DNA from 3 places in the Streptomyces sp. NPDC019937 genome. Region 2 is predicted to be linked to each of the others. Evidence: predicted binding sites of a transcription regulator. Region 2 holds the regulator's gene; each other region holds the start of a gene.
What was found. The regulator HrcA, encoded in region 2, represses chaperone genes, less so after heat shock. The targets are predictions, from matches to a motif close to TTNGCACTCNGNNNNNCNGAGTGCNAA.

Region 1 (5,270 bases), on a different contig from region 2:
CAGCAGCGGCGTCCCCGTGGACTGCTCCAGGGCCTTCATCTGCTGGCTGACGGCGGGCTGGGTGCAGCCCAGCTCGCGGGCGGCGGCGGAGAAGGAACCGGTGGTGGCCACCGCGCGCAGCACTTTCAGATGACGGGCCTCGATCATGCCTCGAGCATAAGGGGCACTTGGGTGCGGACCGGAATATCGCGCCGGTGCTTTGACGGCGTACGCGCGGGAGCGGGCCGCCCGGGGCCGCGGCGCCCGGCCACGTGGTGATCGTCCGGCCGATAACGTGCGCGTATGACGACTGCATTGATTACCGGAACCACGGCGGGCATCGGCTCCGCCTTCGCGAGCCGGCTCGCGGCGGACGGGCACAACCTGGTGCTGGTCTCCCGCGACGAGAAGCGGCTGCGGGACCAGGCCGCCGACCTCCACGACCGGCACGGGGTCGAGGCGGAGGTCCTGCGGGCCGACCTGTCCGAGGACGCCGGTATCGCCGCGGTCGAGGAGCGCTTGGGGGACCGTACACATCCGGTCGATCTGCTCGTCAACAACGCCGGGTTCGGCAACAAGGGCCGCTATCTGGAGGCGCCGCTCGCCGATGAGCTGCGGATGCTGAAGCTGCACTGCGAGGCGGTGCTGCGGCTGACCAGCGCCGCCGCCGGGACGATGCGGGCGCGGGGGCGCGGCGGGGTGATCAACGTGGCCTCGGTGGCCGCCTTCTTCCCGCGCGGGACGTACGGGGCGAGCAAGGCGTGGGTCGTGCAGTTCACGCAGGGCGCGGCGAAGGACCTGGCGCGGTCGGGGGTGCGGCTGATGGCGCTGTGCCCGGGGCTGGTGCGCACGGAGTTCCACGCCCGGGCGGGGATCAAGCCGGAGAAGGCGCCGGACTGGATGTGGCTGGACGCGGACCGGCTGGTCGCGGCGGCCCTGAGGGACTTCGCGCGGGGGAAGTCGCTGTCGATTCCGGACCCCCGGTACAAGGCGTTGACCGGGCTGGCGAAGCTGGTGCCGAGGGCGGCGGTGGCGGGCGTGTCCTCGAAGGTGGGCCGGGCCCCGGTCAAGGGGTGAGCGGGCCGGTGCCGCGCGCGGGACGCGCGAAGGCGCGGCCACCCCGTGCGGGGTGGCCGCGCCTTCGCGTGGCGCTCGGCTCGCGTCAGTGCGCGTGGCCGTGACCGTGGCCGCCGGCCTCGGCCTCTTCCTCGGCCGGCTTCTCGACCACCAGGGTCTCGGTGGTGAGCAGCAGCGAGGCGATGGACGCGGCGTTCTCCAGCGCGGAGCGGGTGACCTTGACCGGGTCGATGACGCCGGCCTTCACCAGGTCGCCGTACTCCTCGGTCGCGGCGTTGTAGCCGTGGCCCTTCTCCAGCTCGGCGACCTTCGAGGTGATGACGTAGCCCTCGAGGCCCGCGTTCTCCGCGATCCAGCGCAGCGGCTCGACGACGGCGCGGCGGACGACGGCGACACCGGTGGCCTCGTCGCCCTCCTTGCCCAGGCTGCCCTCGAGCACCTTGGCGGCGTGGACCAGCGCGGAGCCACCACCGGAGACGATGCCCTCCTCGACCGCGGCGCGGGTCGCGGAGATGGCGTCCTCCAGACGGTGCTTCTTCTCCTTGAGCTCGACCTCGGTGGCCGCGCCCACGCGGATCACGCACACGCCGCCGGCCAGCTTCGCGAGGCGCTCCTGCAGCTTCTCGCGGTCCCAGTCGGAGTCCGTGGCCTCGATCTCGGCCTTGATCTGGGCGATGCGGCCGGCCACGTCGTCGGCGTTGCCGCCGCCGTCGACGATGGTGGTGTCGTCCTTGGTGACGGTCACGCGGCGGGCGGTGCCCAGCACGTCCAGACCGGCCTGGTCGAGCTTGAGGCCGACCTCCTCGGCGATGACGGTGGCACCGGTGAGGGTGGCCATGTCGCCGAGCATCGCCTTGCGGCGGTCACCGAAGCCGGGGGCCTTCACGGCGACGGCGTTGAAGGTGCCGCGGATCTTGTTGACGACGAGGGTGGACAGGGCCTCGCCCTCCACGTCCTCGGCGATGATCAGCAGCGGCTTGCTGGCGCCGGCCTGGATGACCTTCTCCAGCAGCGGCAGCAGGTCCTGGATGGAGGAGATCTTGCCCTGGTGGATCAGGATGTACGGGTCGTCGAGGACGGCCTCCATACGCTCCTGGTCGGTCACCATGTACGGCGAGAGGTAGCCCTTGTCGAAGGCCATGCCCTCGGTGAAGTCCAGCTCCAGGCCGAAGGTGTTGGACTCCTCGACGGTGATGACACCGTCCTTGCCGACCTTGTCCATCGCCTCGGCGATCAGCTCGCCGACCTGCTTGTCCTGGGCGGACAGCGCGGCCACGGCGGCGATGTCGGACTTGGAGTCGATCGGGCTGGCGGTGGCCAGCAGGTCGTCGGAGACGGCCTTGACCGCGGCGTCGATGCCCTTCTTCAGGGCGGCCGGGGAGGCGCCGGCGGCCACGTTGCGCAGGCCCTCGCGGACCAGCGCCTGGGCCAGCACGGTGGCGGTGGTGGTGCCGTCACCCGCGATGTCGTTGGTCTTGGTCGCCACCTCCTTGACGAGCTGGGCGCCCAGGTTCTCGTACGGGTCCTCGACCTCGACCTCGCGGGCGATCGTGACACCGTCGTTGGTGATGGTCGGAGCACCGAACTTCTTGTCGATGACGACGTTGCGGCCGCGGGGACCGATCGTCACCTTGACGGTGTCCGCAAGCTTGTTCACGCCGCGCTCAAGGGCGCGACGGGCGTCCTCGTCGAACTTCAGGATCTTCGCCATGGTTGCGTATGTCCTCTCATTGCGATCCTCGGCCGCCGTAACGAGGCAGCCGCCGTCGCGTCAAAAAAACGAACCGCGCCCCGACCCCGGGTATCTGTGACACGGGCACCGGGGCGCGGCTCAAGGCAAGACTTCGGTGATTACTTCTCGACGATCGCGAGGACGTCGCGAGCCGAGAGGACGAGGTACTCCTCGCCGCTGTACTTCACCTCGGTGCCGCCGTACTTGCTGTAGAGCACGACGTCGCCGACGGAAACGTCGAGCGGAAGCCGCTTGCCGTCCTCGAACCGACCCGGGCCGACGGCCAGGACGACGCCCTCCTGGGGCTTCTCCTTGGCGGTGTCCGGGATGACCAGGCCAGAGGCCGTGGTCTGCTCGGCCTCGACGGCCTGGACCACGATGCGGTCCTCAAGCGGCTTGATGGCAACCTTGGAGCTGGCGGTCGTCACGATCCGACCTCCCCCTTCGGAGATCTCACGGGGTTAACTGTCTGAGGTGGCGACCAGGTGGATCCGTCGTCGCGGGTGCCGGACCTGCCCGTCGCTGTGTGGCTGGCACTCCGCAGTGCCGAGTGCCAGCCCTGACATTATGACGCGGTTAGCACTCCGTCAACCAGAGTGCCAAGCGAGGCGGCGACGGACCGCACGGATGTCCGGACGCGGCCGCCCCCACGAGCGGTCCTCGGACGCGGTCGGATGTCGTCAGATGTAGTCCTCCAGCCGCGCCAGGGTGAATCCCTGCGCCTGGACCTCCCGCACCAGCTCGGTGATCATGTCGGTCATGGTGTGCCCGTGCAGCTGCTCGGGGCCGCGGAAGTGCGCGAGCACGATGTCCCCAGGGCGCAGCCCGCTACCGGAGCGGTAGACCAGCCCCTGCGGCTCCATCTCGGCGCGCCACAGCACCGCCTTGTTCAGGCCGCACTCCGCCGCCGCCCGCAGCGTGTTCCGGTCGTAGTCCCCGTACGGCGGACGGAAGAGGCGGGGCTGGAGCCCGAGGCGTTCGCCGAGGACCTCCTGCTGGCCGCAGATCTCGTGGAGCTGCGTCTGGTAGTCCTTGCCCGCCAGGCTGGGGTGGGTGAGCGTGTGGTTACCGATCCGGTTGCCGAGTTCGCGCAGCGCGCGGAAGTAGTCGTAGTGGTCGCCGATCACCTCGTCCTCCAGGAACTGGGTGAACGGCAGACCGAGGTCCCGGGCCTGGTCGATGAAGGCCGGGTCCTTCTCGATCCCGTCGTCGAGCGTCAGGAAGACCACTCGATCGGTCGTCTCCACCCGGCGGATGACCGTCGCCAGCCCCGGCGCCGGCGGCCACACGGGCGCGAGCGCGGGTTTGACGGCGGGCGGGGGCGGCGGGTCCAGCGGGCGGTCGAGCCCCCAGCGGCGGTAGCCGTCCGGCGGCGGGTGCGGACCCTCGCGCCCGCTCCCGGGCGGTGGCGCTCCGGAGGCCCGGGACGCGGAGGACGGGGAGGCCGAGGCCGACCGCGTGAGACCGGCCGCCTTCCCCGTCCCGGAGCGCGGCTCGGGGCCCGTGCCCCCGCAGCCGGTGAGCAGGGCCGCCGCGGCGGCGAGAACCAGACACCCGGATACACCAGTCTTGAGCATCATCACAAAAGTGATCTTCGGTTCCACGGCACGCGCCCGCGCGCCGAAGGGGTGCGAATGCCCTCCCCGGAGCGGGGAGAATGGGCCATGTGGACGTTGACGCCTTCGACTCACTGCTCGGCGACGAGGGGCAGGCGCTGCTCTCCGCGCTACGGGACTACGACCCGGCGCGGGAGCTGGCCACCGCGACCCGGCTGCGCCGCGACCATCCGGCCGCCCTGGTCTCGGCGGCCCTGACCCAGGCACGGCTGCGGCAGCGGGCCGTGCCCAAGTTCGGGGCCGAGGACGCCCACCGGATGTACTTCACGCCGCACGGCGTCGAGCAGTCCACCCGTACCTCCGTCGCCGCCTACCGCGCCGACCGGCTGACCGGGTTCGGGGTGCGCACCGTGGCCGATCTGTGCTGCGGCATCGGCGGTGACGCGATCGCGATGGCGCGGGCCGGGCTCAGCGTCCTGGCCGTCGACCGCGATCCGCTGACCTGTGCGGTCGCCCGGGCCAACGCCGACGCGCTGGGCCTGTCGCAGCTGATCGAGGTGCGCTGCGCCGATGTCACCGAGGTCGACACCTCGCGTCACGACGCGGTCTTCGTGGACCCCGCCCGGCGCGGCGGCCGGGGCCGGGTCTTCGACCCCGAGGCGTACTCCCCGCCGCTGTCCTGGGCCATCGGGGCCGCCCGTACCGTCCCGCGCGCCGCCCTCAAGATCGCGCCCGGGGTTCCGCACGAGGCGGTGCCGGAGGACGCGGAGGCCGAGTGGATCTCGGACCAGGGGAACGTGAAGGAGGCCGTCCTGTGGTTCGGCACCGCCCGCCCCGGCATGCGCCGCGCCACCCTGCTGCCCTCCGGCCACTCCCTGCTCGGCACCCAGCTCCCGGACCCCGAGCCCGGCCCGGTCGGCCGCTGG
Region 2 (5,270 bases):
TCCAGCGTCTCCAGCGGCACCTTGGTGCCGAGGGCCGCCGCGGTCATCGGGATCGTCACCGTGCAGTGCATGTCGTCGCCGCGCCGCTGGAAGACCGGGTGCGGCACCTCGTGGATCTCCACGTACAGGTCTCCCGCCGGGCCGCCGCCCGGGCCGACCTCGCCCTCGCCCGCGAGCTGGATGCGGGTGCCGTTGTCCACACCGGCCGGGATCTTCACGGTCAGCGTGCGCCGCGAACGGATCCGGCCGTCGCCCGCGCACTCCGGGCACGGGGTCGGCACCACGGTGCCGAAGCCCTGGCACTGCGGGCACGGCCGCGAGGTCATGACCTGGCCGAGGAAGGACCGCGTCACCTGCGAGACCTCACCGCGGCCGCGGCACATGTCGCAGGTCTGCGCCGAGGTGCCCGGCGCCGCGCCCTCACCGCTACAGGTCGTGCACACCACGGCCGTGTCGACCTGGATGTCCTTGGTGGTGCCGAACGCGGCCTCGTTCAGCTCCACATCGAGGCGGATCATGGCGTCCTGGCCGCGCCGGGTCCGGGACCGCGGGCCGCGCTGCGAGGCGGTGCCGAAGAACGCGTCCATGATGTCGGAGAAGTTGCCGAAGCCCGCGCCGAACCCACCGGCGCCGCCGCCGGCCGAACCCGACGGGTCCCCGCCCAGGTCGTAGACCTGCTTCTTCTGCGGGTCCGACAAGACCTCGTAAGCGGCGTTGATCTCCTTGAACCGCTCCTGGGTCTTCGGATCCGGGTTCACGTCCGGGTGCAGCTCGCGTGCGAGCCGGCGGAATGCCTTCTTGATCTCGTCCTGCGAGGCATCGCGCTGCACGCCCAGGACTGCGTAGTAGTCCGTCGCCACTTACGACTCCGCCAGGATCTGTCCGACGTAACGTGCCACTGCGCGTACCGCTCCCATCGTTCCGGGGTAGTCCATGCGGGTCGGTCCGACCACGCCGAGTTTGGCGACGGCCTCGTCGCCCGAACCGTAGCCGACCGCGACGACCGAGGTGGAATTCAGCCCCTCGTGAGCATTCTCATGCCCGATGCGCACGGTCATACCCGAGTCTTTGGCCTCGCCGAGCAGCTTGAGGAGGACGACCTGCTCCTCAAGTGCCTCCAGCACGGGCCGGATCGTCAGGGGGAAATCATGCACGAAACGCGTGAGGTTCGCGGTGCCGCCGATCATCAGCCGCTCTTCGGTCTCCTCGACAAGCGTTTCGAGCAACGTCGCCAGCACGGTCGAGACCGTCCCCCGGTCCTCCTGCTCGAAGGACTCCGGAAGATCCTGCACCAATTGCGGCACATCCGCGAACCGCCGCCCCACCACCCGGCTGTTGAGCCGGGCCCGCAGGTCCGCCAGCGAGTCGTCGCTGATCGGAGCCGGGCAGTCCACCACGCGCTGCTCGACCCGCCCGGTGTCGGTGATCAGCACCAGCATCACCCGGGCCGTGGCCAGCGGCAGCAGCTCCACATGCCGCACCGTCGAACGGGTCAGCGACGGATACTGCACCACCGCGACCTGCCGGGTCAGCTGCGCCAGCAGCCGGACGGTGCGCCCCACCACGTCGTCGAGGTCGACGGCGCCGTCCAGGAAGTTCTGGATGGCGCGCCGCTCCGGGGTGGACAGCGGCTTCACTCCGGCCAGCTTGTCCACGAAGAGCCGGTAGCCCTTGTCCGTGGGGATGCGCCCGGCGCTGGTGTGCGGCTGGGCGATGAAGCCCTCGTCCTCCAGCGCGGCCATGTCGTTGCGCACCGTGGCCGGGGAGACCCCCAGCCGGTGCCGCTCGGTGAGCGCCTTGGAGCCCACCGGCTCCTCGGTGCCCACGTAGTCCTGGACAATGGCACGCAGCACCTCGAGTCTGCGTTCGCTGAGCACCCCGCGCACCTCCAGTCCAGCCGTGTCATCAGGTCGTCCGTCTGGCACTCAATGGTCACGAGTGCCAGAACCCCTCAGCCAGTGTACGGCGGGGTGCGGTGGCCACGGCAAGAGCCGCCCCCCGCCGGTGCCCCGGCCACACGTCACGCTATCGCTGTTGGAGCTAGCGTCTCGGTATGAAGACGTGTTGGGAAGAGGCCGGGTGGGAACAGCTCGCGCCCGATGTCGCCCGCCGCCGCCTGCCGGACTGGGACTGCACGGTCGGCGTGATCGTCGGCCGTACGGACGTCCTCGTGGTGGACACCGGCTCGACGCTGCGCGAGGGCGCGGCGCTGCGCGCCGAGATCACCCGGCTGACCGGCCGCCGGCCGACCCGGATCGCGCTCACCCACCCGCATTTCGACCATGTGCTGGGCACGGCCGCCTTCGCGGGCTGCGAGGGGTACGGGGCCACCGGTCTGGACGCCCTGCTGCGGCGCGACCGGGAGGTGCTGCGCGAGGACGCGGTACGGCACGGGGTGGCCCCCGGTGCCGCCACCGAGGCCGTCGATCACCTCGTACCGCCGCATCACGCGGTCTCCGGGGAGGTCAGCCTCGACCTGGGCGGCCGGTCCGTGCTGCTGGCGAACGTGGGCCCCGGGCACACCGCCCACGACCTGGCCGTTCTGGTGCCGGGCCGGCCGGAGGTGGTCTTCTGCGGCGATCTGGTCGAGGAGTCGGGCCCGCCGCAGGCCGGGCCCGACGCGATCCCCTCCCACTGGCCCGCCGCCCTCGACCGGCTGCTCGCCCTCGGCGGCGAGGACGCGCGGTACGTCCCCGGCCACGGGTCGGTCGTGGACGCGGCGTTCGTACGTGACCAACGCGACGAACTGGCCGCGCGCTTCGGCGTGTCACGCTGAGGCGCCGCGCTATCGTCATCCGGATGCACAGCCGACAGTACGACTCGGATCTGACCCCGCCCTGGAAGCGGCAGCAGCCCGCCCCCGAGGTCCCCGCCGACCCGGATCTGGTGGTCGAGGAGGTCACCACGGGGTTCTGTGGTGCCGTGATCCGCTGTGAGAAGACCGCCCAAGGGCCCACGGTCACCCTGGAGGACCGCTTCGGCAAGCATCGTGTCTTCCCCATGGAGCCGCGCGGCTTCCTGCTGGAGGGCCGCGTCGTCACCCTCGTACGCCCGCGCGCGACGGCCCCAGGCGCGCCGCGGCGCACGGCCTCCGGCTCGGTCGCCGTCCCGGGCGCCCGCGCACGGGTCGCCCGCGCCGGGCGCATCTACGTGGAGGGCCGCCACGACGCTGAGCTGGTGGAGCGGGTCTGGGGCGACGACCTGCGCATCGAGGGCGTCGTCGTGGAGTACCTGGCGGGCGTCGACGACCTGCCCGCCATCGTCCGCGACTTCTCCCCCGGCCCGGACGCCCGCCTCGGCGTCCTGGTGGACCATCTGGTGGCCGGGTCCAAGGAGTCCCGGATCGCCGAGCAGATCACCGACGAGAACGTCCTGGTCGTCGGGCACCCCTTCATCGACGTGTGGGAGGCCGTGAAGCCGTCCTCGCTCGGCATTCCGGCCTGGCCGTCGGTGCCGCGCGGCCAGGACTGGAAGACGGGCGTCTGCCGGGCGCTGGGCTGGCCGGAGAACACGGGCGCGGCGTGGCAGCGGATCCTGTCCGCGGTCCACTCCTACAAGGACCTGCGGCCGGAGCTGCTGGGCAGGGTCGAGGAACTGATCGACTTCGTCACGGCGCCGTGACCGCGCCCTGACGGGGTCTTTCAGTCCACCACGTCCCGCACCACCGCGTCGGCCAGCAGGCGGCCCCTGAGCGTGAGCACGGCCCGGCCCCGCCGGTAGGGCTCCGGCTCCAGCAGGCCGTCCTCCAGCGCCCGCGCCGCGGCCGCCGCGCCGGCCGGGCGCAGCAGCTCCAGCGGGCACCCCTCGGCCAGCCGCAGCTCCAGCAGGATCCGCTCCACCCGGCGCTCCTCGCCGGACAGCAGCTCCCGCCCGGCGCCCGGTGAGCGGCCCTCCCCGATCGCCTGGGCGTACGCGCCGGGGTGCTTGACGTTCCACCACCGCACCCCGCCGACGTGGCTGTGCGCGCCGGGTCCGGCGCCCCACCAGTCGGCGCCGCGCCAGTACAGCTCGTTGTGGCGGCACCGGCCCTCGGGCGAGGTCGCCCAGTTGGAGACCTCGTACCAGGCGAAGCCCGCCGCCGACAGCGTCTCCTCGGCGATCAGATACCGGTCCGCGTGCGCGTCGTCGTCGGTCATCGGCACCTCGCCGCGCCGGATCCGGCGCGCCAGCTGGGTGCCCTCCTCGACGATCAGCGCGTACGCCGACACATGGTCCGGGCCCGCGCCGAGCGCCGCCTCCAGGGAGGCCCGCCAGTCGTCGTCGCTCTCGCCGGGGGTTCCGTAGATCAGGTCCAGGTTCACATGGTCGAACCCGGCGGCCCGGGCCTCCGCGACGCAGGCCTCGGGGCGCCCGGGGGTGTGGGTGCGGTCCAGCACCTTGAGGACGTGCTGCCGGGCGCTCTGCATCCCGAAGGACACCCGGTTGAACCCGGCCTCCCGCAGCGCCTCCAGATAGCGCGGATCGACCGATTCCGGATTGGCCTCGGTGGTGATCTCGGCGCCGTCCGCGAGGCCGAACTCGTCCCGGATGGCCCCGAGCATCCGCCCGAGGTCCTCGGCCGCGAGCAGCGTCGGCGTGCCCCCGCCGACGAACACGGTCTCGACCGGCCGCGGATCGTCCCCCAGCACCTTCCGCGCGAGCCGCACCTCCTCCGCGACCTGCTCGGCGTAGGTGTCCCGGGAGGCGAGCACCCCGCCGGAACCGCGCAGCTCGGCGGCGGTGTACGTGTTGAAGTCGCAGTACCCGCAGCGGGTGGCGCAGTAGGGCACGTGCAGATAGAACCCCAGCGGCCGCGCCGCCGCGCCGGCCAGCGCGCCGGGGGGCAGCGCGCCGTCCTGGGGCATGGGGTCGCCGTCGGGCAGTACGGAAGGCATACGCCCCATTGTCCGCCATGCCGCGGCGCGCCCCCGCCAGGCGTCCTACAGCGCCCTGAGCACCAGCATCGCCAGGTCGTCGTCCGGCGGCTCCACCGCGAACTCGTCCACCGCCCGCCGCACCCGCTCGGCGACCTCCCGCGCGCTCATCCCGGCGCAGCCCCCGAGCACCGCCGCGAGGCCGTCCTCGTCGTCGAACTGGCGGCTGCCGGAGCGGTGCTCGGTCACGCCGTCCGTCACGCACAGCAGCGTCTCGCCGGGCGCCAGATCGAACGTTTCACTCTCGTACGCGGCCTCGTCCACCACGCCGAGGAGTATCTGCGGCACGGCGACGGTTCGTACCGTTCCATCGGGCTGGAGGAGCAGCGGCAGCGGGTGGCCCGCGCTCGCCAGCGT
Region 3 (5,270 bases), on a different contig from region 2:
CAGCCGCACCAGCCAGCTGCTGGTGGTGGACTGCCTGTTCATAGGCGTGGCGCAGCGCACGTACGAGAGCGCGGCGCCCGCCCTGTCCGCCTCGTACGAGGCGCTCGCGCACCGGCACGACCCCCGCCCGCGCCACCGCTGAAAAGCCACCGCTGAGACCGACCGGCGCTCGCGCGCCGTCGCCACCACCCCCCCCACCGTCACGCTCACGTAGGGAAAGAGCCGCTTCGCCATGACGTCCGCCGCCGAGCAGCAACCTCAACAACACCAACCTCAACAACCGCGACCTCAACAACCGCAGCAACAGCTCCGCGCCCAGCTGGAGACCCTCACCACCGAGGCCTTCCGCCCCGAACTCGCCGAGATCGACCGGCTCGACACGGTCGAGATCGCCCGGGTCATGAACGCCGAGGACGCCGGGGTCCCCGCCGCCGTCGCCGCCCAGCTCCCCCGGATCGCCGCCGCCATCGACGGCATCGCCGCGCGCATGGCGGGCGGCGGGCGGCTGGTCTACGCGGGCGCGGGCACCGCCGGGCGGCTCGGGGTGCTCGACGCGAGCGAGTGCCCGCCCACCTTCAACGCCCGGCCGGACCGGGTGGTCGGGCTGATCGCGGGCGGGGAGACCGCCGTGGTGTCGTCCGTGGAGGGCGCGGAGGACAGCGCGGAGCTGGCCGCCGAGGACCTGGACCGGATCGGGATCGGGCCGGACGACGCGGTCGTGGGCGTCTCGGCCTCCGGCCGCACCCCGTACGCCGTGGGCGCCGTCGAGCACGCCCGCCGCCGCGGGGCGCTCACGGTCGGGCTGTCGTGCAACGCGGGCTCGGCGCTCGCCGCGGCCGCCGACCACGGCGTCGAGGTGGTCGTCGGACCGGAGCTGCTCACCGGCTCCACCCGGCTCAAGGCGGGTACGGCGCAGAAGCTCGTGCTCAACATGATCTCGACCATCACCATGATCCGGCTGGGCAAGACCTTCGGGAATCTGATGGTCGACGTGCGCGCCTCGAACGAGAAGCTGCGGGCGCGCACCCGCCGGATCGTTTCGCTGGCGACCGGCGCCCCGGACGAGCGGATCGAGGGCGCGCTGGCGGCCACCGGCTGGGAGGCCAAGAACGCCATCCTCACGATCCTCGGCGGCGTGGACGCGCCCACCGCCGAGAAGCTGCTCGGCGAGGCGAACGGCCATCTGCGGGCCGCCCTCGAAGCGGCGGGGTACGACGACAAGAAGCCGTAACGACAAGAAGCCGTAACGGCAAGAAGCCATAGCCACACAAAGCCACAACGGCAAAAGGCCACAGCAGCAGAAAACACAGCAGCGGAAAACACGGCGGCGGGGCGGCACCCCTGGGAGAAAGGGTGCCGCCCCGCCGTCGTCAGTGGACGGTATGACCGACCGGCGCGCGGGGCGCCGAAGCCGATCAGAAGTCCATGTCACCGCCCGGCATGCCGCCCGGGGCGCCCGCCGGAGCGGCCTTCTCCGGCTTGTCGGCGATGACGGCCTCGGTGGTGAGGAACAGCGCGGCGATCGACGCGGCGTTCTGCAGCGCGGAGCGCGTGACCTTGGCCGGGTCGATGATGCCCTCGGCGATCAGGTCGATGTACTCGCCGGTCGCGGCGTTGAGGCCGTGGCCGGGGGTCAGGTTGCGCACCTTCTCCACCACGACGCCGCCCTCGAGGCCGGCGTTGACGGCGATCTGCTTCAGCGGGGCCTCCAGGGCCAGGCGCACGGCCTGGGCACCGGTGGCCTCGTCGCCCTCGAGCTCCAGCTTCTCGAAGACCGAGACGGTCTGCAGCAGGGCCACGCCACCACCGGCGACGATGCCCTCCTCGACGGCGGCCTTGGCGTTGCGCACCGCGTCCTCGATGCGGTGCTTGCGCTCCTTCAGCTCGACCTCGGTCGCGGCACCGGCCTTGATGACGGCCACGCCGCCGGCCAGCTTCGCCAGGCGCTCCTGGAGCTTCTCGCGGTCGTAGTCCGAGTCGGAGGACTCGATCTCGGCGCGGATCTGGTTGACGCGGCCCTGCACCTGGTCGGTGTCGCCGGCGCCGTCCACGATGGTGGTCTCGTCCTTGGTGACGGTGACCTTGCGGGCGCGGCCGAGCAGGTCGATGCCCGCGTTCTCCAGCTTGAGGCCGACCTCCTCGGAGATGACGGTGCCACCGGTGAGGATGGCGATGTCACCGAGCATGGCCTTGCGGCGGTCACCGAAGCCCGGGGCCTTGACGGCGACGGACTTGAAGGTGCCACGGATCTTGTTGACGACCAGGGTCGCCAGCGCCTCGCCCTCGATGTCCTCGGCGATGATCAGCAGCGGCTTGCCGGACTGCATGACCTTCTCGAGCAGCGGGAGGAGGTCCTTCACGCTGGTGATCTTCGAGTTGACGATCAGGATGTACGGGTCGTCGAGCGACGCCTCCATACGCTCCATGTCCGTCGCGAAGTACGGGGAGATGTAGCCCTTGTCGAAGCGCATGCCCTCGGTGAGCTCGAGCTCGAGCCCGAAGGTCTGCGACTCCTCGACGGTGATGACGCCTTCCTTGCCGACCTTGTCCATGGCCTCGGCGATGAGCTCGCCGATCTGGGTGTCGGCGGCGGAGATGGAGGCGGTGGAGGCGATCTGCTCCTTGGTCTCCACGTCCTTGGCCTGCTCGAGCAGCTGGGCGGAGACGGCCTCGACGGCCTTCTCGATGCCGCGCTTGAGGGCCATCGGGTTGGCGCCCGCGGCAACGTTCCGCAGACCCTCCTTGACCAGCGCCTGGGCGAGGACGGTCGCGGTCGTCGTGCCGTCACCGGCGACGTCGTCCGTCTTCTTCGCGACCTCCTTGACCAGCTCGGCGCCGATCTTCTCGTACGCGTCCTCGAGTTCGATCTCCTTGGCGATGGACACACCATCGTTGGTGATCGTGGGGGCGCCCCACTTCTTCTCGAGGACGACGTTACGGCCCTTGGGGCCGAGGGTGACCTTGACGGCGTCGGCGAGCTGGTTCATCCCGCGCTCGAGGCCGCGCCGCGCCTCCTCGTCGAACGCGATGATCTTGGCCATGTGAAGTGGTCCTCCCAAGACGGGGTGGATTGCTCCGGACCGCGCCTGGCGCCCGCGACGGACGGCCTGCCTACCGTGCGGTTCCTTGCCCCGCGCGGCGTCGGCGAGCCTCACCGACCCGATCCTTCTGTCACTCTCACCTTCAGAGTGCTAACGCAATAATTAGCACTCGCCCCATGAGAGTGCAAGCGCCCGACGGGCGTCAAGGGAGCCACGGGAGAGCCCGGGGGCCGGACTCCCGCGGACATGCCAGAGGGCCCGCCCCCTCGCGGGGTACGGGCCCTCCGGCATTTCAGTCAGCTGCCTCGCGTTCGGCGCGTCAGCCTACGGCCACGCGGACCATGTCCGCCTGCGGGCCCTTCTGGCCCTGCGAGATCTCGAACTCGACCCGCTGGCCTTCCTCGAGGGTGCGGTAACCGTCCATCTGGATCGCACTGTAGTGGACGAACACGTCCGCACCACCGTCGACCGCGATGAAGCCGTACCCCTTCTCCGCGTTGAACCACTTGACGGTGCCCTGAGCCATTCCTAACTCCCCTATTGCTGGCCCTTGCGCAGGACCGCACTCCGCGGACCCGGGTCAGACCTCACCCCCCGAGTCGAGGGGGGTGTGCGCCGGAACGCGTCGACCGCCGCTGAATGTATCCGTCCCAACGCCCTCTGCAACAGGTCAATTGGACGAGAATTCTGGGCACGGCCGATCGGTAATAAGTGGAGAATTCTTGTGAAGTTCGGGCAAACCCGGCGGGACATAGGGTACCAACCCGACAAATCGCGCACACAGTTTGCGCACAAGTTGACGAGTTCTCATATGCGGTTCCGGCGCCGGGGCCGATGGGGAAGCCCGCGCCCCTTGGTCGGGGCGGGGCAACTCTATCGCGATTCCACACGCGGAATCGCCCCGTCCGTTTCTTCCCGGACGGGGCGATTTCCAGAGGTGAGAGGGGTGATGGGGCGTCAGCAGCCACCCGCGACGGCGGGGATGATCGACACCCCGGCGCCGTCCGGCGTGGCCGTGCCCAGGCCCTCGGCGAACCGCACGTCGTCGTCGTTGACGTAGACGTTCACGAAGCGGCGCAGCTTGCCGGTGTCGTCCAGGACGCGGGCGGAGATGCCCGCGTGGTTCTTCTCCAGGTCCGCCAGGACCTCGGCGAGGGTCGCGCCCTCGGCGCTGACCTCGGCCTGGCCGCCGGTGTAGGTACGCAGGATGGTCGGGATTCGGACGTTGACGCTCATGCGAGGCCAGCCTCTCGGAACGAGTCAAGGGTGGGTCGGATGATGGCGGAGGGGCCCGTGGTGGGGGCCACCGCGTCGAGGGTCTTGAGGCCGTCGCCGGTGTTCAGGACGACGGTCGTCAGGGACGGGTCGAGCAGTCCGTCCTCGATCAGCTTCCTGGTCACGCCGACGGTCACACCGCCCGCGGTCTCCGCGAAGATCCCCTCGGTGCGGGCGAGCAGCTTGATCGCGTCGACCACCTGCTCGTCGGTGACGTCCTCCACCGCCCCGCCGGTGCGGCGCGCGATGTCCAGGACGTACGGGCCGTCCGCCGGGTTGCCGATGGCCAGCGACTTGGCGATGGTGTTCGGCTTCTGCGGGCGCACCACGTCGTGGCCCGCCTTGAAGGCGGTGGAGACCGGGGAGCAGCCCTCGGCCTGGGCGCCGAAGATCTTGTACGGCTTGTCCTCGACCAGACCGAGCGCGATCAGCTCCTTGAGCCCCTTGTCGATCTTGGTGAGCTGGGAGCCGGAGGCGATCGGGATGACGATCTGGTCCGGCAGCCGCCAGCCGAGCTGCTCGCAGATCTCGTACGCCAGGGTCTTGGAGCCCTCGCCGTAGTACGGCCGCAGGTTGACGTTGACGAAGCCCCAGCCCTCGCCCACCGGGTCGCCGATCAGCTCGCTGCAGAAGCGGTTGACGTCGTCGTACGTGCCCTCGATGCCGACCAGGTCACCGCCGTAGACGGCGGCCATGACGACCTTGCCCGCCTCCAGGTCGTGCGGGATGAAGACGCACGAGCGGAAGCCGGAACGGGCGGCCGCGGCGCCCACCGCGCCGGCCAGGTTGCCGGTGGAGGAGCAGGACAGGGTGGTGAAGCCGAAGGTGCGGGCCGCCTGGACGGCGATGGCGACGACCCGGTCCTTGAAGGAGTGGGTCGGGTTGCCGGAGTCGTCCTTGACGTGCAGCTCACCGGTGATGCCCAGCTCACGGGCGAGCCGGTCGGCCTTGACG

Region 1: groES (co-chaperone GroES) is a predicted target of HrcA. The motif match lies at 3,365-3,391, and genes of this name have one in related genera.
Region 3: groL (chaperonin GroEL) is a predicted target of HrcA. The motif match lies at 3,204-3,230, and genes of this name have one in related genera.

The regions. Positions count from the first base shown of each region.
Region 1 covers NZ_JBEYAL010000023.1:52,304-57,573, forward strand. Annotated here, with positions in the region: gene ABZ562_RS23145 (LysR family transcriptional regulator) at 1-147, opposite strand, end outside; gene ABZ562_RS23150 (SDR family oxidoreductase) at 283-1,056, shown strand; gene groL (chaperonin GroEL) at 1,142-2,767, opposite strand; gene groES (co-chaperone GroES) at 2,908-3,216, opposite strand; gene ABZ562_RS23165 (polysaccharide deacetylase family protein) at 3,469-4,368, opposite strand; gene ABZ562_RS23170 (methyltransferase domain-containing protein) at 4,446-5,270, shown strand, end outside.
Region 2 covers NZ_JBEYAL010000018.1:135,632-140,901, forward strand. Annotated here, with positions in the region: gene dnaJ (molecular chaperone DnaJ) at 1-860, opposite strand, end outside; gene hrcA (heat-inducible transcriptional repressor HrcA) at 861-1,877, opposite strand; gene ABZ562_RS20090 (MBL fold metallo-hydrolase) at 2,054-2,776, shown strand; gene ABZ562_RS20095 (DUF3097 domain-containing protein) at 2,800-3,621, shown strand; gene hemW (radical SAM family heme chaperone HemW) at 3,642-4,874, opposite strand; gene ABZ562_RS20105 (ATP-binding SpoIIE family protein phosphatase) at 4,920-5,270, opposite strand, start outside.
Region 3 covers NZ_JBEYAL010000003.1:35,819-41,088, forward strand. Annotated here, with positions in the region: gene ABZ562_RS03355 (MurR/RpiR family transcriptional regulator) at 1-142, shown strand, start outside; gene murQ (N-acetylmuramic acid 6-phosphate etherase) at 233-1,231, shown strand; gene groL (chaperonin GroEL) at 1,416-3,041, opposite strand; gene ABZ562_RS03370 (cold-shock protein) at 3,361-3,567, opposite strand; gene ABZ562_RS03375 (MoaD/ThiS family protein) at 3,999-4,277, opposite strand; gene thrC (threonine synthase) at 4,274-5,270, opposite strand, start outside.